DNA from 4 places in the Pseudohongiella sp. SYSU M77423 genome. Region 2 is predicted to be linked to each of the others. Evidence: predicted binding sites of a transcription regulator. Region 2 holds the regulator's gene; each other region holds the start of a gene.
The links. The regulator FliA, encoded in region 2, starts transcription of late flagellar genes. The targets are predictions, from matches to a motif close to CTAAAGTTTNNNNNNNNNNNGCCGNTAA.
Positions count from the first base shown of each region.

Region 1 (5,185 bases), on a different contig from region 2:
CGATTACTCGACGTCAAACATCATAACGGGTCGATTGGGGGATCAATATGCAGTTTTGCGAACTGGATCAATCTCTTCCCATGTTGTTTTGACATTTCGCATCAGGTCACTGACCTCATCGATGATGGAGATGTCGTTCTTGATGTTGGCTTCCAGCAGACGGCGCTGCATGTAGTCATAGAGTCTATCCATGTTTTCTGCAAACTCCGGCGCCTGGTTGCGGTCCAGACTGCCCTGCAAGCCGCCGATGATATTGATTGCCTTGCCCAGCTGGCCTCCCTTAAGGGCTGCATCATGCCGCTCAATCGCGCCACGGGCCTTGCCAAGCCGTTCCAGTGCACCGTTCATCAACATCAGAATCAGCTGATGGGGGCTGGCCCCCTCAACGGAGCCAACATTGTTGACGCGCTGGTACTGGGCGATTGCGCTATTGGGTGAATACATTATTCCATCCTCGTCGGGTCAGATCAGGTTATTTTTTGCGGTTTGGGGTCACCAAAGCTTCCAGCATTGGCAGCTGAGACTCCAGAAAACTGGCGGTGCTGTTGAAATTCGAGATAATGATTTCGTTGGCCAGGAACGAGGATTGCAGTCGTCGTTCGGTCAGTGCCAGTCGCTCCGCAAGATCAACGCGTTTTTCGGCGATGCGCTCAAGCTCGGCATTCAGCGAATCACTTCGACCTGTCAGCACACCATCACTACCCAACATGGAATCGATCAGTGCTGTCAGTCGACTGGCGACGCCTCTGAAGTAGTCAACCGTGCCGCGGTTGCCAACATCACCATCGGTTATGCGGATACGCAGCCCGGAGGCAGGATCGGCGTCACCGCTGGCTGCTGAGCCACTTTGACCGGCAGCCCCGGCCCCGGCTGCGAAGCCGAATACTGCCGCAGCATTTCCCTCCAGCGACGAGATCGTCACCGAGGAACTGGCACCGCGGCTGCCCGATGTCATTTTGAAGCCGCCGCTATCTGCGTCATAGGCGACGGTGACCGACTTGCCGGCAGCAATCAGCGCGGGATCGTTGTTAATGGCTGTCTGCAGGGTATTGGCCACCGCTGTGCTGCTGGTGTTGGCCAGAACGCCCAGGGTAATCTGCCCGGAGAGTACACCATCGACTCGCAGACGGAATTTGTCGGCAGCGGTGCTGGTGGACAGATCTCCATGGGCAGCATTGAGATAGTAGCCTGCGGTTTCAGGGTTCTCGCCCGTCGATGCGACCAGCACCTGACCCGTGCCGCGAGCCTCGACACCATTGATCAGACCAGCGACGTCGGTGCCGCGGATCGATGTAACCGGTTCACCTCGGCCCTCAAAAAGCCCCAGGCGCGTGGCGCTGGCAAGATTGATATCGCTGAAACTGATTTCATCGCCAGCATTGGCCGTCGAAAATACCAGTCGGGCCGTGTCGTCATCACTGTTGTAAACGTAGTCGACATTGACCGTGATACCATCCCCGGCAAGCGCCGCGTCTATCTGTGACTTAAGTGCAGCGGTCAATTCGTCAGGGGTGTTATAGGTAACGGGTGTGCCAGCGTCACCGGGCAGCGTCAGCACACCAGTGGTGGCACCATTGATTGTCAGGCTGTACTGGGTATCACTGTCTACCAGCAGAGGTGTATTAAAAAGCGAGCTGCTTTGCCCATCCGAGGTGGCCAGAGAGCCAAGCTCCAGCCCCTGGTAAGGCCCCTGCCCCTCTTTGACGAGCCCCAAGGTCGCAGCCGTGGCTGAATCAACCTCGATAATGCGAATAGCCGATTCACTGCCGAAACGGTTTGAGGTCATTTCAAAGCGCGACTGATCACTGTTGTATGTCACGGTTACCGAGTTTGCAGTCTCGATCAGTTCGCTGCTGCTGTTTACCTGCCGTTGAATTTCCTCAGCCAACAGTTCTGCCGTGGCATAAGTACCCTCGGTCAGATCGATACTGACTTCTCGGCTGTTCACAAAAATATTGAAGCTGTTATTGGCATCAGTAATGTCGATATTGCCTGCCGCCAGAGCCGATACGCCTATGCCCTGATAGCGTCCGGCCTCTGCCATGCGCGTAATTTCCAGGCTGTAACTACCCGGCTGGGTCGCACTGCTGGCAGAGACATAGGAGACGTTTTCATCACTCGGAATGCCAGTGGTGGCAAACAGGGCAGTAATCGCCTTCGGATCTGCCTGAAACGCCTCCTGGAAGGCGGAGCGGTCAAACTCCATCATGTAGTCATTGAACTGGTTGGTCGTCACACCGACTTCTGCCAGCGAGCCATAGGTGGAGCCCAGCGAAAAAGAGCGCAGCGCAGAGTTAACCTGGTTCATGATCGTGCGAATACCACGATCACCGGTAAGCACGCTGCCCTGGCCGTTTTCTCCGGCATCCGGGTTAAAGGCGGTCAGCACATCAGTCATGGTTTTCAGCGCGTTGTAGCTATCAACAACGCCCTGCACCTTATCCATCAGGTCTGACGGATCTTTGCTGATGGTCAGGCTTGCGGGACCTGCAGACACGCCTTTCAGATTCAGTGTCACACCGGGGATGACGCCACCCACCAGATTGCTGTTTCGGGTGATGGCCAGACCGTTTACTGTAAATTCGGCATCCTGGGCCAGCTGGGTCTGCTGCATATCCTGGCTGCCCAGATTGTAGTTGAAGGCACCCAGCGATGCAGACCCGGTGGCAGTGATCTCCATACTGTTGTTGGCGCCACCGTCGGTTGAGGTAAACAGCAGGCGAAACCCGGTGCCATCATCAACAATTGTGGCCTGCACACCAATCTTGGCCTTGTTGACGGCATCGCGGATGCCAGCGAGCGTGTTGTTGCTGCTGTTAATCGTGATCGAGCGTGACTGCTTGTCTGGGTTGACCGTAAAGCCCTGATAGGCACTGGCCCCTTCAAACTCGGTTGTACCAAAACGGAATGTCAGACTGCCGACGCCAATGGCCTCGGTGGTAGACTCATAGCTCTGGGTTGCCAGGGTATGTTGCTGAGCCAGCTTTTGAACATTGATACTGTAGTTGCCATCAACGGCAACGCTACTGGCTGTTGCGGTGAGCACTGAGTCATTGCTGCTATTGGCCTGGCTCGCATTAAACGCAGACACACTGTTGAGCTGTTTGACCGAGGTATTGAAGGTCGCCAGCATGCTTCTGACTTCACCAAATGCCGACAGACGGGCTTCCGCAATATCCTGGTCACGATCCAGTCGTGCCGTGGCAGGCGCGCGCTCTGCCTCGACCAGCTGCTCAAGCAGATCGCTGGTAAGCAGTCCAGAACCAATACCCAGAGACTGAATTGTTGCCATATGTATGAAGCCGTTTTGATTGCGGTGCGTTTGTTGATCCTGAGCTCTGCAAAGCAAATTTCACGCCAGCAGCCTCAGGCCCGCCAATACAGGCGATTCAGTACTTATGTCGACCTGCTGCGGAGAATCTTGACCTTTGTAGCGGCAAAACCTTGCCGCCAACTGACAGGTCAATGTGCTGGTCAGGCAGGACAGTCAGGGATTGTGACTGAATCCACATAGGGCTAGAATCTCAGGCTCGACCTAGGAGAAGAAGCTATGTTCAATAGACCCTACACCCTCGCCTGCACTGCGGTTTTGTGTGCTGCACTGCTGCCCTTCGGCGCCCTGGCGCAGGAAGATGATTATGTGGTACCGCGCACCTGGGATGGCGCACCTGATTTGCAGGGTGTCTGGCGAAACGCCACTGTCACACCGCTGACCCGTCCCCGCGAACTGGGCGAACGACGTGCCTATACCCGCGAGGAGGCCTTCCAGCTGGAGCGCGCCGCGCAACTGGAAGTCGAGCAGGACAATGAGCCGCTGGACCCAAATCGCCCGCCACCTCCAGCTGAGGACCTCCCTCCAGTCGGCAACTACGACCTGTTCTGGACGGATCGTGGTATGTTCATGCCGACTATCGACGGCGAATACCGCACCTCCATCATCATTGATCCACCCAATGGTCAATTGCCCGGTTATACCGAGGAATTTCTGGCTGCGCGTGCGGAGGAACGGGCAACTGGTCCCGATCCCTTTGACGGCCCTGAGGGACGCGGTGTCGGCGAGCGCTGCCTGCTGGCATTCGGCTCCAACTCCGGGCCACCCATGCTGCCAGTTATGTACAACAGCCACTACCAGATCGTGCAGTCCCCGGGCTACGTGGTGATTGTTGTGGAGATGGTTCACGATGCGCGCATCATTCCCATACAGGATGAACATGACCCGCATGCTGACGTATTGAACAAGTGGATGGGCGATTCAATCGGTCGCTGGGAAGGTGACACGCTGGTTGTGGAAACCCGTCACTTCAACCCCTGGCAGAGCTTCAGAGGGGCGTCAGAAAACCTGACAGTCACTGAACGCTTCAGACGCGTCGCAGACGGCAAGATCATCTACTCGTTCACTGTGGATGATCCGACCGTGTTCGAGTCCAGCTTCACCGGTGAACTGGCGCTGACTGCGTATGATGACCCGCTGTACGAGTACGCCTGCCACGAAGGCAATTATGCCCTGGCCGGTACACTGGCAGGCGCCCGCCTGGCAGAACAGGAAGAACGCGAGGCTGCGCAGGAGGACTGAGGTCCCCTGCCGCCGCCCCGGCGCACTAATCAGTATCCCGACCGGGATCAAATGAAAATCAAACCTGGGTTTTAAACAGCGAGATGGACTCTTCGGAGTCCAGCTTGCGCGCCAGCTCCAGGGCTTCCTGCGAATCAAACTGACGCAGCACCTGGCGTGACTCACGATCAACCACCGTCACCGAGGGCTCCAGACTTTCTGCATCGATATCAAATATCAAATCGCGCTTTACCGTCTGCACGTACTCATTAAGGCGCGTGACAGCGCGTTCCAATGCCTCATCGTCGGCAAGTGGCTCATCAGCTGCGGATGGGTCTGTCGACCTCGCTGGACGGCTCTGGGAGCGATTTTCGCTGTCTCTTGAAGTATTGTGTTGCTGGCCGGACGGATTCTCCTGTTGACGCTTGTGCTGACCAGAAGATTCTTCGTCGTATTTGTCCTGCAACGGGTTGTGGGAAGGGTTGGCATCAAGGTCGTTGTCCACCGATTCCACGGACTTGACCTTATCCCTGGCCACCAAAGCGGGCTGGAATCGGGTAATACTGATCTCACTCACAGCACATCTCCCAAACTCGCTCCACGTCCTTTACGTTACCCGGGCACAAAAAAGTC
Region 1 is NZ_JARYTH010000006.1:164,088-169,272, reverse strand. Features, by position in the region: gene fliS (flagellar export chaperone FliS) at 43-444, opposite strand; gene fliD (flagellar filament capping protein FliD) at 473-3,292, opposite strand; gene QGM61_RS13750 (hypothetical protein) at 3,551-4,573, shown strand; gene QGM61_RS13745 (flagellar protein FlaG) at 4,632-5,129, opposite strand.
Region 1: a site for FliA is predicted at 3,399-3,426, ahead of fliD (flagellar filament capping protein FliD). Genes of this name have one in related genera too.

Region 2 (5,185 bases):
GGGTGTATTCTGACACACTTGGATGAAGCCTGTGTGATGGGCGAGGCGTTGGCGCTGTGTATTGATCGCGCCGTGCCAGTAGTATACGAAACATTTGGCCAGGCCATCCCCGATGACCTGGCTGTGGCGACTGCGCAGGCGCTCGTCAAACGGGCGGTGGCACTGGGTCGGGCTCAGGCCGCGACGCCCGTGGATCGCGCACGCGTCATGAACAATTTTGGCAGCCAGCCGCCGAGCAGAGCGGCCGCAGCAAAACGTGCCGCGATTTAGGGGCACGGGCTGATCAGGTAGGAGATTTATAGGGATGCATCCCATACAGGTACTGGCAGTAACCGGCGGCAAGGGCGGTGTCGGAAAAACCAGTATTTCGGTGAATTTAAGTCTGGCAATGGCCCAGGCTGGCAGACGTGTGGTTTTGATGGATGCCGACCTGGGACTGGCGAACGTTGACATCCTGATGGGCGTCAAGGCCGACAAGACCATTGCCGAGGTCATGGCGGGAGTCTGTGATCTGCGCGATGTCATGATCGAGACGCAGGGCATCAAGATCATTCCGGCATCATCTGGTGTACAGACGCTGGTCAATATGGGCGCCAATCAGCATGCGGGCATCATTCATGCCTTCAGCGATCTGTCCGATGAGCTTGATGTACTGGTCATCGACACGGCGGCTGGCATCTCTGACTCCGTGGTCAGTTTTGTGCGCGCGGCGCAGGAAGTGCTGGTTGTTGTGTGCGATGAGCCCTCGTCGATGACGGACGCTTACGCACTGGTCAAGTTGCTGAACCGTGATTGCCAGTTGCGCGATTTCCGGATTCTGGCGAATATGACAAGATCGCCACAGGAAGGTCGCAACCTGTTCAATCGGTTTGCGGCAGTTACCAGCAAGTTTCTGGATGTTAATCTGCGGTATGCCGGTGACATCCCCTTTGATGAGACAGTACGCAAGGCCGTGCAGCGACAGAAGCCAGTGCTTTTGAGCTATCCGGGCGGCAGAGCGGCTGATGGATACCGACGTCTGGCGTCGGAAGTGCTGGGTTGGCCGGTGCGAACTGAGGCAACTGGTCAGTTGGAATTTTTTGTGGAACGACTTGTACAGGGCATGGCCTGAGATATGGGTGCAACACTTTATCAGGACGTTCAAGTAGCCGGGGCAGACGACCTGGTCATACAGCATGCGCCGCTGGTGAAGCGGATTGCGCACCATCTGTTGATGCGTATGCCATCCAGCGTGCAGCTCGACGATCTGATCCAGTCAGGCATGATTGGCCTGCTGGAAGCTGCCCGTAAGTATGATGTCAGCAAGGGAGCCAGTTTTGAAACCTATGCAGGCATTCGAATTCGCGGTGCCATGCTGGACGAAATCAGGCGCGGCGACTGGGCACCGCGGTCTGTACACCGCAAGAACCGGCAGGTAGCCGAAGCCGTCAAGGCCATTGAGGCGCGCACCGGCACTGACGCCAAAGATCATGAGATTGCTGCCGAAATGGGTGTCGATCTCGATACCTACTACACCATTCTACAGGATGCCAGTGGCAGCCGCCTGTTCAGCTTTGATGATCTGACGCAGGGTGGTGATGATTCCTCGATCGAAGTAGCCTCGGGTGAAGTATCCGGTCCCTCGGAAGAGCTGCAGGAGGATAACTTCCGTGAGCATCTGTCCGAAGCCATAGATGGGCTGCCCGAGCGCGAAAAGCTGGTCCTTGCCCTGTATTATGACGAAGAACTGAATCTCAAGGAGATTGGCGAGGTTCTGGGTGTCAGCGAATCCAGGGTCAGCCAGATCCATTCCCAGGCCGCCCTGCGGCTTCGTTCGCGTCTTCAGGAATGGCGTTGAGCCCCTTCCGTCCGCTAAAATTGCATTAATTGCACTTATTTAGCAGTTCGCTCTAAATTTTTTCACTTTCCAAGCGATAACATTGCCAGGGGAAACCATATTGTTCAGGTTGCCCCCGGACAGATTTCATGACCTGGAGGCGGTTTTGGACAAAAACATGAAGATTCTCATTGTTGATGACTTCTCAACAATGCGTCGAATTATCAAAAACCTGTTGCGGGATCTTGGTTTTACCAATACAGCCGAAGCTGATGACGGCAACTCCGCCCTGCCCATGTTGGAAAACGGAAGTTTTGACTTCCTGATTACCGACTGGAACATGCCAGGCATGACCGGAATCGATCTGCTGAAGGCTGTGCGGGCCAGCGAGAAGCTGCGCGGACTGCCTGTGCTGATGGTAACCGCGGAGGCCAAACGGGATCAGATCATTGCGGCTGCGCAGGCAGGGGTCAATGGCTACGTAGTTAAACCTTTTACGGCTGCTGCGCTGGAGGAGAAGATCGAAAAGATCTTTGAGCGCATTGAAGCCACCAGCTGAGGGACCGTCAATGGCTGAGATAGACCAGGAACGCTACGAGTTGCTCTATCGTGAAGTGGGGCGCCTGACCCGGGCCCTGCACAACGCCATCCGCGACTTTCACGTTGGCATTAACGTGACAGGCAGCGCCGAGGTTGAACACGAACTGTCTGAGATGGCGGACGCCCGAAGCCGGCTTAACTACGTTATCAAGATGACAGAAGAAGCCGCCAACAAGACCATGGATCGGGTGGATGACTCGATCCCGATTATTCAGAGCATGGTGGAGCAGAGCAATGAGGTTGGTGATCGCTGGGCTCAGTACGTCGCCTCTCGCTCTTGCTCCGATGATGAGAAAAAGCTTTTTGAAGACGTGAGTGGCCTGCTGTCACGCGTCAATTCGGAAGGCAGTGGCCTGCACGGCAACCTGACCGACATTTTGATGGCACAGGGATTTCAGGATCTTAGCGGTCAGGTGATCAAGCGCGTCATCGGTCTGGTCAGTGATGTGGAAAAAAGCCTGGTTAATCTGGTCAAGCTGGCCAGCAGTGTTGAAGAAGTAGCCGGGATTGAACGAGTGGTGCAAGTTAACGATCCGAAAGAGGATGCTGAACGGCGCCTGCGTGCTGAAGGCCCGCAGACAAAAACCAGTCAGGATGTTGTTTCGGGTCAGGATGATGTAGACGATCTGTTATCCAGCCTGGGTTTTTGACTAACGCAACAGCGGGCAGCTGATAACGCTCAGGTAGAAAAGGTGGACAACATGAGTTTTTTTGACGACGAAGAGATTCTTGAGGATTTTCTGGTTGAAGCCGGAGAAATTCTCGAACAGCTCTCTGAACAGCTGGTCCAGTTGGAAAAACAACCGGATGACAAGAACCTGTTGAACGCCATTTTTCGCGGTTTTCACACCGTCAAAGGAGGCGCCGGCTTCCTTCAGTTGAATGCCATGGTGGATTGCTGCCATGTCACCGAAAACCTGTTTGACAATCTGCGCAACGGTCACCGCAAAGTAACGGCCGAGCTGATGGATGTGGTACTGCAGGCGCTGGACACCGTTAATGGCATGTTTGCCCAGGTCAAGGAGGGGCAGGCTCCTGATCCAGCCCCCCAGGCTTTGCTTGATGCACTGCAGGCCCTGGCCAGCGGCGAAGATATCACAGAGCCGCTGGCTGACAATCCCGAACCCGTTGCTGAAGAAAGCACGGACGATATGAGTGATGAGGAATTTGACCAGCTGCTGGCCTCTCTCGACTCTGCTGATATCGCGGCGGACGCCGAAGGCAGCATCAGTGCCAGCGACGACGAAGAAATCACTGAAGAAGAATTTGAAGCACTGTTGGATCAGTTGCAGGGCAAAACGCCAGAGCCTTCAGCTGCAAAGGAAGTATCTCCCGAGAAGCCGGCCGATACCGCGAAGCAGTCCGTCGGCTCGTCCAGCCAGCCATCGGCTGACGAAAGCTCATTAGAGCCTGCAGAAACAGAGCAGAGCGCGACTGCCTCAGCCAGTGGCGGCGATGAAATAACCGACGAAGAATTTGAAGCCCTTCTGGACCAGTTGCATGGTTCAGGTTCACATGGTGGTGTGCCATCTGGCGCTGTCAGCGCGGCTAAGAAAAAGGCTGAAACTGCTGAAGCCAGCAAAAATGACAAACCCGCCAGTGCTAAAACGGGCAGTGCGGCCAAACCAGCCAGCGCCACCAAGCCAGCATTGCGGGCAGTGCCAGACAGCAAGCCGGCGGCCAGTGCCCAGCCAGCCGCTCCGGCAGCGGCCGCTAACGCAGCTGCCAAAGAGGCGCCGGAAACAACCGTCCGTGTTGATACCCGTCGCCTGGACGAAATCATGAACATGGTGGGTGAGCTGGTATTGGTCCGAAACCGTCTGGTTCGTATAGGCTCCACTGCTGCAGATGAAACACTGTCCAAGGCGGTTGCCAATCTGGACCTTGTGACAGCCGACCTGCAAACCTCTGTCATGAAGACGCGGATGCAGCCAATCAAGAAAGTGTTTGGTCGCTTCCCGCGCGTCGTGCGAGACCTGGCGCGTAATCTCAAGAAGGAAGTCGCGCTTGAGCTGCACGGTGAAGAAACCGATCTGGACAAGAACCTGGTAGAGGCGCTGGCAGACCCGCTGGTGCACCTGGTGCGAAATGCCGTGGACCACGGTATCGAACTGCCTGAGCAGCGTGAGAAGAATGGCAAATCGCGTCAGGGAACAGTTTTGCTCGCAGCTGAGCAGGAAGGCGACCATATTCTGCTGACCATCAGTGACGACGGCAATGGCATGGATCCTGATGTGCTGCGCCGCAAAGCCGTTGAAAAAGGTTTGATGGACAAGGATGCTGCGGATCGACTGAGCCGCTCTGAATGTTTTGATCTGATTTTTGCACCAGGCTTCTCGACCAAAACCGAAATTTCGGATGTCTCTGGCCGTGGCGTTGGTATGGATGTGGTCAAGACCAAAATTTCGCAGCTCAATGGCACCATCGCCATCGAGTCGAATCCGGGCAAAGGCTCGCGTATTGAAATCAAGGTACCCCTGACCCTGGCCATCATGCCGACGCTGATGATCGTTGTTGGAGACCAGACCTTTGCGCTGCCGCTGGCGAATGTCAGTGAGATATTCAATCTGGATCTCAGCCGAACCCACGTCGTCGACGGGCAGCAGGTGGTGACGGTACGCGACAAGGCGTTGCCACTGTTCCATCTGCGCCGCTGGCTGACCCATCAGGGTGGCAGCGATGCCATCAAGACTGAAGCGAACGTTGTCATAGTGCACGTGGGTACACAGCGAGTCGGATTTGTGGTTGACACGCTGATCGGTCAGGAAG
Region 2 is NZ_JARYTH010000002.1:59,431-64,615, forward strand. Features, by position in the region: gene flhF (flagellar biosynthesis protein FlhF) at 1-270, shown strand, start outside; gene QGM61_RS04070 (MinD/ParA family protein) at 299-1,111, shown strand; gene QGM61_RS04075 (RNA polymerase sigma factor FliA) at 1,115-1,837, shown strand; gene cheY (chemotaxis response regulator CheY) at 1,983-2,375, shown strand; gene QGM61_RS04085 (protein phosphatase CheZ) at 2,386-3,066, shown strand; gene QGM61_RS04090 (chemotaxis protein CheA) at 3,118-5,185, shown strand, end outside.

Region 3 (5,185 bases), on a different contig from region 2:
TGGTGTTCTCAAGAATCTGCCGTCCTCGGCCCGACTCGGAGGCAGTGATTTTTTTGTTGTCGAGGCGGATGAGTATGACAGCGCCTTCTTCGACAAGCGCTCGAAGTTTGTTCATTACCATCCCCGAACACTGATTCTGAATAATCTTGAGTTCGACCATGCCGACATTTTCCCGGATCTGGCGGCTATCCAGCGACAGTTTCACCATTTGCTGCGCACGGTGCCGTCTGATGGGCTCATCGTCTGTCCCAGTGACATTACGGCCCTTGAGCAGGTGTTCAATCAGGGGTGCTGGACGCCCGTGCAGTACCTTGACTGGCAGGGGCAGGAACGCGCCGATCGATCGGGCATAGGCTGGCAGGTCGAGTTGCTCAGCCCCGACGGCAAGGTGTGTGAAATCCACAGAACCGGCCCGCAAGGCAGCAACAGCAGGGCGGTTATAGAGTGGCAACTGACCGGGCGCCATAACGCCTTTAATGCGCTGGCTGCGGTGGCCGCCGCCTATCACGTCGGTATCGATATTGGCGTCGCCTGCGAGGCGCTGTCGGCGTTTCAGAGCGTCAAACGACGCATGGAGTTGCTTGGCGAGGTACAGGGTGTGTATGTATATGATGATTTTGCGCATCATCCAACTGCCATCGAAACAACGCTCGATGGCATGCGCAAGTCGCTGGGCAGCACGCCGGGCGCCAGATTGATCGCAGTCATCGAGCCACGCTCCGCAACCATGAAGCTTGGCGTTCATCAAAGCACGCTGGGTGCATCCACTCAACACGCAGACATGGTGTTGTGGATGGCCGCGGATAATTCTGGCCTGGATGTTGAGCAACTGGTCAATGAAAGCCCCGTGCCGGCACTGGCCTTCAATCAGGTGGACGATATAGTCAATTATCTGGCCAACTACTCGCGCGCAGGTGATCATATCGTCATCATGAGCAACGGGGGATTTGGTGGCATCCACCGTTTGCTGCTCAATGCGCTGGCGTCGAGAAATTCAGCAGGCGCCGAGCTTGAAGAATCATAGGGCCAGAGTCTGTGCTCGGACCACGACCTAAAGCCCTGGTCGCCAACAGGAGAAATCGCTGTGGACAAGCATGAACTGATTCCACTGTTTCCTCTCCGCTCGGTATTGTTTCCGGGTGGAAGACTGCCGTTGCAGATATTCGAACAGCGCTATCTGGACCTCGTGAGCCAGTGCCTGCGCAGCGACAGTGGTTTTGGTATCTGCCTGCTGAAAAAAGGTGAGGAGACGGTCCGGGCCGGCACCAGTCAGCAGGTCCACCGCACTGGCACGTATGCCCGCATAGTAGACTGGGACAAGCTGCCAAACGGCCTGTTGGGTATCACGGTTGAAGGCACACGCAAGTTTCGCGTGCAGGAATGCTGGCCTCGGGCAGATAAAGTCCTGATGGCTACAGTCGAGTGGGCTGATACAGATTTTGTGGGCCAGCCTGCGATTGAGCCCAGCGATGATCAGGCACATCTGGTGGATCTACTGAAAGACCTGATGGTGCACCCGCTGGTGGAGAATCTGGGGCTGGAAATCGATATGCGCGATCAGCGACAGGTCGCCTGGCGACTGGCCGAGCTGTTGCCGGTGCCCGCCGACGACAAGCAGCGACTGCTGGAGCTGGATGATACCGATGAGCGATTGCGGGAGCTTGAAAACCTGCTGGCAACAGTGCTGCGTTACACATCCGGCTGAGCGGCCTGCAGGGCCACGCAGCCAGTCCTGTTACCTTGGCAACAACTCAACAATCCGGTCAAAACCAACCAGAATCAGCAGCAGGTCTTCCTGGTTGTAGACACCCTGGATGAATCTGGCTGAGGCATCCTGTCCAGTGTTGGGGGCAATTTCCATGGCTGTTTCGTCGAGGTCGACGACGGCGGCGACTCGATCCACCAGCACCCCCACGATGAAGTCTTCAACCTCGACCACGATAATCCGCGACTGTGAGGTTACATCGCGCCCTGGCAGGGCAAACACCGTGCGTGCGTCGATGACAGTCACAACATTGCCGCGCAGGTTGATAATGCCCAGGATGAAACCGGGAGCGCCCGGCACGGGTGTGATTTCGGTGTAGCGAAGCACCTCATTTACCCGTGCAGCATTGATCGCGTAGGTTTCTTCACCCAGTGCAAAACTGACGTGTTTGATGACGTTGCGCGGCAGCTCTTCATCGTGCTGGTTGGCGTCAACGGCCAGCGCTTGGCTTGCGTTCATGAATTAATCCTGTCGTTGTCGTAACGGCTACTTTTCTGTTAGCGGCCAGTTTCAAAAAAAATTGAGTATCAGAGTGTACCCGGGTGCTGCACTGGCGAAGCCGGGGTATATCATTCATAATTCGTTGTCACCGGGGCTGTTAACCCAGCCTGCAACGGCGGTAAGTGACACAGCAGGAAATCAGGAGATTGCATGGCGGAAGTTTGGCTTAGTCCAGGCAGCTGGACGCACGAGCAGTGGTTGATCGTCAGTATTCTGGCCTTCATTATCATCGCGGTTATTGTAATTGCTTACCGATTGGCAAAAATTATCGGCAGTGTCGGCAAAAAGCGGGAAATGCCGGTATTGCGCCCCGGCAAGAGACCGAGGCGTTAGTTCGGCGCCCGGGTGATGAGGGTTGGTGAACAGCCCGGCTGTTGATTACAGCAGCATGATGTCGAGCAGCGCAGCCACACCGGCCAGTGCCGCAACGACTACCCCAAGCCAGCCCAGCAGTGCCCAGATTCGAAACGCTTTGCCGTTCTCCGGGTACAAACCAGATTGTTCATATTCACGTTCGGGTTTTTCTGAATCGCTCATGGCAACCTCCTGGCTGAAACGCATAAATCTACAGATGGCGACCCTGTTGTGTGTGGTCAGCTTGCCTGCCAATGCCATAATGATGCGTCATGATACCGGATACACGCGCTATCTCGCCAGTGAATCAGAGTATCCGGCAATCTTTCCGCTACTTGAGGATGAGCGCAGCAAGACCTGTGTGGCAACGCTTATCGCGGCGCGTTGGGCCATCACGGCCGCTCACTGCATAGAGCAGGTCGGCATGGATGTAAAGGACGACACACTTGGCCACCCCGTGCAGATCAATAAACAATCTCACACGGTTACCAGAGTCCACTTTCACCCCCACTGGCCAGGCCAGGCGGGCCCGCTGAACAGTGCTGGTGAGGTGGACCTGGCTCTGCTCTACCTTGATAGTCCTGTGGCAGAGGTTGCGCCCATACCCTTGTATCAGGGCGATGCTGAGCAGGGCCGGGAGATGAGTTTTGTCGGCTGGGGTTATGCCGGTTTCGGCAGCAGTGGTCAGCGTTTTAATGATGGCAGACTGCGACGCGCCGCCAATCGCGTGGATGAGGCAGCTGCCCGGCTGCATTTTTATTTTGATGACCCTGCTGGACCTGCAAGTACCGCATTGCCTCTTGAGGGTATTCCCGGTCTGGGGGACAGCGGTGGACCAGCACTTGTGCTGGAACAGGGTGAATGGCAGCTCGCCGGCATAGCCGTGGGTGAAATTGACCAGGGGCAGCGCTGGGGGCGTTATGGCGCCCGGGTTGTCTATGAACGCATCGGGCAGCACATTGACTGGGTCCGCCAGATCATCCGCTAGCCGTTCAGCTCCGTATCGACTCTCAGGTGAATTTGCTACACTCGAAAGCCTGTGCTGAATAACTCAGCTTTCCCGATTCAAGTTTCTCATTCAACAATCCATGCGAGGTGCACATGAGCGTTAACAAAGGTGACAAGATTCCAGCAGCGACACTAAAAGTAATGGGCAAAGACGGCCCCGAGAGTATCAGCACCGATGCAGTATTCGCAGGCAAAAAAGTTGTGCTGTTCGCCGTTCCGGGCGCTTTTACACCTGGCTGCACCGTGACCCACCTGCCTGGTTACGTCGTCAATGCTGACAAGATCAAGGCTAAAGGCGTCGACACGATCGCCTGCGTTGCCGTAAATGACGCGTTTGTCATGGACGCCTGGGGCAAAAGCCAGAATGCTGACGAAATACTGATGCTCGCTGATGGCAATGCAGAGTTCAGCAAGGCGCTGGGCCTGACGATGGATGCCAGTGGTTTCGGAATGGGTACCCGCAGTCGCCGCTACGCGATGATCGTCAATGATGGCGTGATCGAGCATCTGGCGGTTGAGGACGGTGCCGGCGTCAATGTCAGCGCGGCAGAAAAAATTATGGAGCAACTGTAGCCGTTGCGGAGGCCCCGACCATGCTGAAGACAGAATATATCGAATATCAGGATGGAGATGTCGTCCTGGAAGCCTATGTGGCTTACGATGAGGACGCCAAAGAGCCGCGCCCATGTGTGCTGGTGGCGCATGACTGGACCGGGCGCCGTGCCTACGCCTGTGCTGGTGCCGAGCGCATGGCCGAGCTGGGTTATGTGGGATTTGCGGTGGACGTCTACGGCAAAGGCAAGTTTGGCAAAGAGGGTGATGTCGAAGGTAATTCGGCACTGATGAAGCCATTCGTGGAAGACCGTGCGCTTTTACGTGGCCGCATGTTGGCGGCCCTGGCGGCGGCACGCAAACTGTCGCAGGTAGACGACAGCAATATGGGGGCCATGGGTTACTGCTTTGGCGGTATGTCAGTGCTTGAGCTTGCGCGCTCGGGCGCGGATGTGAAAGGCGTTGCCAGCGTGCACGGCCTGCTGTTCGCAGGCGAAGCCCCTTCCAGCAAGGCAATCCAGTCCAAAGTGCTGGTGCTGCATGGGCATGATGATCCCATGGTGCCCCCCGAGCAGGTATTGGCATTCGAGCAGGAAATGTCGGATGCTGGTGTAGACTGGCAGGTACACGTCTATGGCGGCACCAAACATGCCTTCACCAATCCTGGGGCCAATAACCCTGACTTTGGTACCGTCTACAGCCAGACTGCCAACCGTCGGGCTGAGCAGGCTCTGGCCAACTTCTTCCATGAGTTGTTTGTGGATACTCCCCCGCTGGATGTCGCTCCCTGAGCACTTCCGATGGCCCGGTCTGGTCTTTCCGAGCAGCTCCGGGTCAACTCGCAGAGTCAATGTGAGGCGTGCAGCTGTTCTGCCAGATGATGCAGGATGGCTGCCGTGGCGCCCCATATCCGGTAATGCCGGAACTGCAGCTCCCGAAACTTGCGCTGTCGGTTCTGAAACTCCATGGAACTGATCCTGTACTGTGAAGGATCAAGAATCAGTG
Region 3 is NZ_JARYTH010000001.1:503,509-508,693, reverse strand. Features, by position in the region: gene mpl (UDP-N-acetylmuramate:L-alanyl-gamma-D-glutamyl-meso-diaminopimelate ligase) at 1-1,024, shown strand, start outside; gene QGM61_RS02215 (LON peptidase substrate-binding domain-containing protein) at 1,085-1,705, shown strand; gene QGM61_RS02210 (chemotaxis protein CheW) at 1,736-2,224, opposite strand; gene QGM61_RS02205 (hypothetical protein) at 2,417-2,599, shown strand; gene QGM61_RS02200 (hypothetical protein) at 2,645-2,803, opposite strand; gene QGM61_RS02195 (S1 family peptidase) at 2,802-3,608, shown strand; gene QGM61_RS02190 (peroxiredoxin) at 3,722-4,201, shown strand; gene QGM61_RS02185 (dienelactone hydrolase family protein) at 4,222-4,971, shown strand; gene QGM61_RS02180 (CoA pyrophosphatase) at 5,028-5,185, opposite strand, start outside.
Region 3: a site for FliA is predicted at 2,263-2,290, ahead of QGM61_RS02210 (chemotaxis protein CheW). Genes of this name have one in related genera too.

Region 4 (5,185 bases), on a different contig from region 2:
TAATTTCGATCGTCTGCGGCATATCGCTGAGCGCGCAGAGCTGGGTGAGTCGCGCGAAGCCGTGCTGGCCGTCACCATCAATGAACGGCCCGGCAGTTTTAGAGAGTTCTCGAAAATTCTGGGGCGACGCAATATCACCGAGTTCAACTATCGTTACGGCGACTCTCATGCGGCACAGATTTTTGTCGGTATTGAAGTCGCCGACGGCGAATCCGGTCGCCAGGCACTGCTTGAGGAGTTGTCAGAACGTGGACTTAAGGCCCATGACATGACCACCAACGAAGCGGCCAAGGTGCATATCCGCCATATGGTCGGCGGGCGCAGCCATCAGGTAGCCAACGAGCGCGTTATTCGCTTTGAATTTCCTGAGCGGCCCGGAGCGCTGATGAAGTTCCTCGATTTGCTCGGCGGGCGCTGGAACATCTCCATGTTCCACTACAGGAACCACGGAGCTGCCTACGGCCGGGTGATGGCGGGAATTCAAGTACCGCCTTCCGATGACAAAGCCTTTCTGCAATTTCTGCGGGAGATCAATTACCCCTGGCAGGACGAAACGCAGAATATTGCCTATCGCATGTTCCTGGGCAGCCCCTGACAGCCGAGTGCCCCGAATTTATACCTGTTCGGCAGGCATTGCGCCGTTGCCTGGATCGGCTGACGCAGATGCTGCGCCAGCCGGCTGAAGGCTGTTAACCCAGGTAAGAGCAGCAGTAGTCGGTCACACTCAATACTTTGATGTCAAAGGCTGAATTGGCAGGTACTTCAAAGCTGTCGCCAGCCCCTACTTTGCGCCACAGATCTTCGCCTGGCAGCAGCACTTCTACTTCGCCCGCCTGAATCTCCATGATTTCTTTTTTCTCAGTGCCGAAGCGGTAGTCGCCCGGCATCATAATGCCCAGAGTCTTAATATCGCCATTGGCGAATTCAACAATGCGGCTGGTCACATTGCCGTCGAAGTAGATATTGGCGGCCTTGACCACAGTTACATTCTCAAATTTGCTCATCATTAATGTTCCATTGATGTTGGGAAAACGGCTGTTAAGCCAGTAAAAGTGCTTATCGATCAGTTCTATACGGTGCCCAGCGGCTGGCCCATTCGGACAGTCAGGTCTGGATCCATATCCTTTGCGAAGCTCGCCATGCCAGGTCCAAAAACCGCGATCACGGTAGAACCCAGTTTGAAACGACCCACCTCGGCGCCGCGAGCCAGCATGACAGGCGGGCTGTGTTCGGTGTACGAGGTACGCAGCAGGCCATGTCGGGCCGGCGCTGCCTGCCCGGCCCAGACGGTATCGATGCCTGCAACAATCATTGCACCGACCAGCACCAGCGCCATCGGTCCATGGTCAGTGTCAAATACACACACCAGACGTTCATTGCGGGCGAACAGCCGATCGACGCCTTCCGCGGTGACTTTGTTGACTGAGAAAAGACGCCCCGGCACGTAAACAGTTTCACGCAATACGCCCGCCAGGGGCATATGAAAACGGTGATAGTCGCGTGGTGCCAGGTAGATTGTTGCAAACGATCCGTCCTGGAATTGCTCTGCCAGGGCAGCGTCACCACCCAGTAAGGCCTGTAGCGAGAAATGGCGCCCTTTTGCCTGCAGGAGCTGGTCGTGCTCGATGGCACCGAATTGACTCAGCTGCCCGTCGGCTGGACTGACGATGAGACGCTCGTCCGCAGGCAAAGGCCGGGCGTCAGCCTTGAGCGCTCTGGTAAAAAAAGCATTGAAGCAATCAAAAGCCAGGGGATCGGATTGCTCGGCCTCGCTCATATCAATCTGATAGCGATGAGAGAACCAGCGAATAAAGGTGTTTTTGACGGGTGCCCAGCGACATGCGGCCAGTTTGCCAACCAGGCGCGAAATCAGATGCTGAGGCACGAGGTGCTGCAACCATATAAACAAAGTGTCTTTCATAGCGTCCATACTGCCAGATCGTCGGTCGCATCCAAAGGGCGGTAAAGCTTAATGGAATGTGATCGAGTTTGCATCATTGGCTGTAGAAATTAATGATTTCGCGCCAGCGTCCGATGTAATAGAAGCGAGCCGATTGCTTTGATCCCGTGAGGAGTCCGTACAGGTCATGTTGTTTATAATTGGAGTGGTGGTTGTCTGCGCCAGTGTTGCCGGCGGTTATATCATGCATGGTGGCGTACTGGGTGTGCTGTGGCAGCCATCGGAGTTCATCATTATTCTGGGGGCCGCGTTCGGTGCCTTCCTGATCGCCAACAGTATGCACCTGGTGAAAGAGACCGGCAAACGCCTGCCACGTGCGATTCTCGGGCAGGCAGTCAACGACAAGGTCTATCTGGATCTGTTAAGCCTGCTTTTCGATGTATTCAACAAAGCAAGACGCGAAGGCATGATGTCTATCGAGGGCGACATCGAGTCGCCGGCTGAAAGCGGCATTTTTACGCAATACCCCAGCATCCTCAAAGACAAGCGCGTCATCGAGTTTCTTGCTGACAACCTGCGCATCATGACCACCAGTAACATGGCCCCGCACGAAATCGAAGCCATGATTGATACTGAAATCGAGACCCAGATGCATGAGCTCAGTGAGCCCGCACATGCAATGCACCGGATTGCGGATGGCCTGCCAGGCTTTGGCATCGTGGCCGCGATTCTCGGTATCGTGATCACCATGCAGAAACTGGGCGGCCCGCCAGAGGCGCTGGGCGCCAGTGTAGCGGCGGCTCTGGTGGGAACCTTCGTCGGTATCTTCGTGGCCTATGGGTTTATTGGGCCGATGAGTAACCGCCTGCAGGAAGTGGCGGATGCCGAGATCAAGATGTTTGAGTGCATAAAAGCTGCAATTGTGGCCACCTCCAATGGCCTGCCGCCGCAACTTGCCGTCGAATTTGCACGTAAAACGCTGTACTCGGGTGATCGCCCCAGCTTCTTCGAACTGGAAGAGCATATCCGCAGCCGTTGATCATTTGGATATCAGGTAAGAATTTTGGAAAAGTCCGAACAGACAATAGTCATCAAGCGTGTCAAGAAAGGCGGCGGAGGTCATCACGGTGGCTCCTGGAAGATCGCGTTTGCTGACTTCGCACTGGCACTGATGGCCTTTTTCCTGGTGTTGTGGCTGATCGAAAGTACCACTGACCTTGAGAAGATGGTCATTGCCGGCTACTTCTCCGACCCACGCAGTCTGGCAAGCACTGGTGACGGCGGTACGCCCTACGTGCTGGATATGGGTGGCACACCGCTAATGTTGCCAAACCAGGGCACGAATCCAGCCGTTGTCCGCGACGACGAAGAACCCTACGTCGAGGCTTCCAATGAGCTGGAAAATCTGGAGATGATCGAGATGGCGCGTCTGCGCCAGGTCGAAATGCTGGAAAGCCTAAAAGGTCAGGTTGAAAATCTGGTGGCCGGTAATCAGGCGTTTGAATGGTTCGATGAATCGGCGACAGTGGAAGTGACCGAAGATGGCTTGAGTATTCAGATCGTTGATCGTGAGAACCGGCCCCTGTTTGCGCTGGGCTCGAGTGAGATGATGCCCTACGCCAGGCAGGTGCTGTGGTCGATGGCAGGTATTCTCGATGAAGTTCCCAACAAGATCAGTATCTATGGGCACACAGACAGCGTGCCCTTTGGTGATAATGGTGGTCAATACACCAACTGGGAGCTGTCGTCTGATAGAGCCAATTCGGCGCGCCGGGCGCTGGTTGAGGGTGGACTCGAATACGAGCGCTTTGCCCAGATCATTGGTATGGGGTCGTCACTGCCTTTATACGATGATGCTCCCGAGGATCCCGCCAACCGCCGTATCGTGATCATGGTATTGAATGAGCTGGCCGAACAGCGCATTCAGGACGGCACGCGTGACTCAGAGCTTAACGGTGTCGCGCCGCCGGATGAGGTGCTGCCTGATGGCGATGCGCCGGAAATTTTCTGATAGATCTGTCTGATAACCCCACGCCGGGAGGGGCTCAACGCTCTTCCCGCAAACTTTCCAGCACCTGATGATAGCTGGCCAGTCGCGCTTCGCTGACCTGCCCGGCATCGACAGCTGCCAGTAGCGCACAGCCTGGCTCGTGAACATGCAGGCAGTCCCGGAATCGACACAGCTCAATGTGTGGACGGAACTCAACATATCCATAAGCCAGAGAATGAGGCTCAATATGCCAGAGCCCGAATTCCCGAATGCCTGGTGAATCGATGAGATCACCGCTGCCTGGAAGATGGTAGAGTCGCGTTGCGGTGGTGGTGTGTGTGCCTTTCTCGTGCCCGACAGACAATTCGCCGACCTCGGCCAGATTGTCAGATTCTTCGCCTCGCAGGGCATTAATCAAGGATGATTTGCCCACGCCGGACTGCCCGACGAACACAACAGTGTGCTCGGACAGTCGTTGCCGCAGAGCTTCCATATCCGATTCGCGACGTGAGGACACCAGCTGGGTTGGATAGCCAATCTGCTGATAGTGTGCCAGCAGGGCCGAGACATTTGCTGAGGTACCGGATGACTCCAGCAGATCCGATTTATTCAGCAGTATCAGCGGCTGCAGGTCCAGGTGTTCAATGGCCACCAGGTATCGATCGATCAGATTGCCGAAGGGTTCCGGGACCGGTGCAATGACAACAACGACGCAGTCGACGTTGGCGGCGATGGCCCGCAGTTCGCCCCGATTGTTGGGGCGGCTCATGGCGCTGTGACGCGGAAGCTGGGCCAGTATGACGCCACCACCCTCCCCGTCCGACTGCCAGACCACCTGGTCACCCGTCACCAGCGGTGGCAGATTCGCCCGCTGGAAGCAGCGCACTACTTGACCTTGCTGGTCTCCATCGCTCGCTTCTACATCAAGCTGCTGTCCATAGTGGCAGACCACCAGTCCGTGGCATTCTTCGCCTGTCATACTTGGCTCGGCGTCACGGCTGGCTGTTTTGCCGCGGCGCGATTGTTGAGCGTCGATACGGCGGCGTTGCTGATGATTAAGGCGTCGTTTGGTCATGGACTGGCATTCTATTACAATGGCTGCGCGGTGAAACCTGTCCTCTCCAAAATACATGGAATACTCTCATGCCTGACACACCAAGCAAGACATCGATAGACAAAACCAAGACACTGATCTGGATCGACATGGAGATGACAGGTCTGGAGCCAGATACAGACCGGATCATTGAAGTGGCGACGCTGGTTACCGACAGTGATCTCAACGTGCTGGCTGAAGG
Region 4 is NZ_JARYTH010000004.1:95,585-100,769, reverse strand. Features, by position in the region: gene ilvA (threonine ammonia-lyase, biosynthetic) at 1-595, shown strand, start outside; gene QGM61_RS10090 (pyrimidine/purine nucleoside phosphorylase) at 690-1,007, opposite strand; gene asd (archaetidylserine decarboxylase) at 1,070-1,921, opposite strand; gene motA (flagellar motor stator protein MotA) at 2,088-2,939, shown strand; gene motB (flagellar motor protein MotB) at 2,964-3,911, shown strand; gene rsgA (small ribosomal subunit biogenesis GTPase RsgA) at 3,946-4,965, opposite strand; gene orn (oligoribonuclease) at 5,061-5,185, shown strand, end outside.
Region 4: a site for FliA is predicted at 2,011-2,038, ahead of motA (flagellar motor stator protein MotA). Genes of this name have one in related genera too.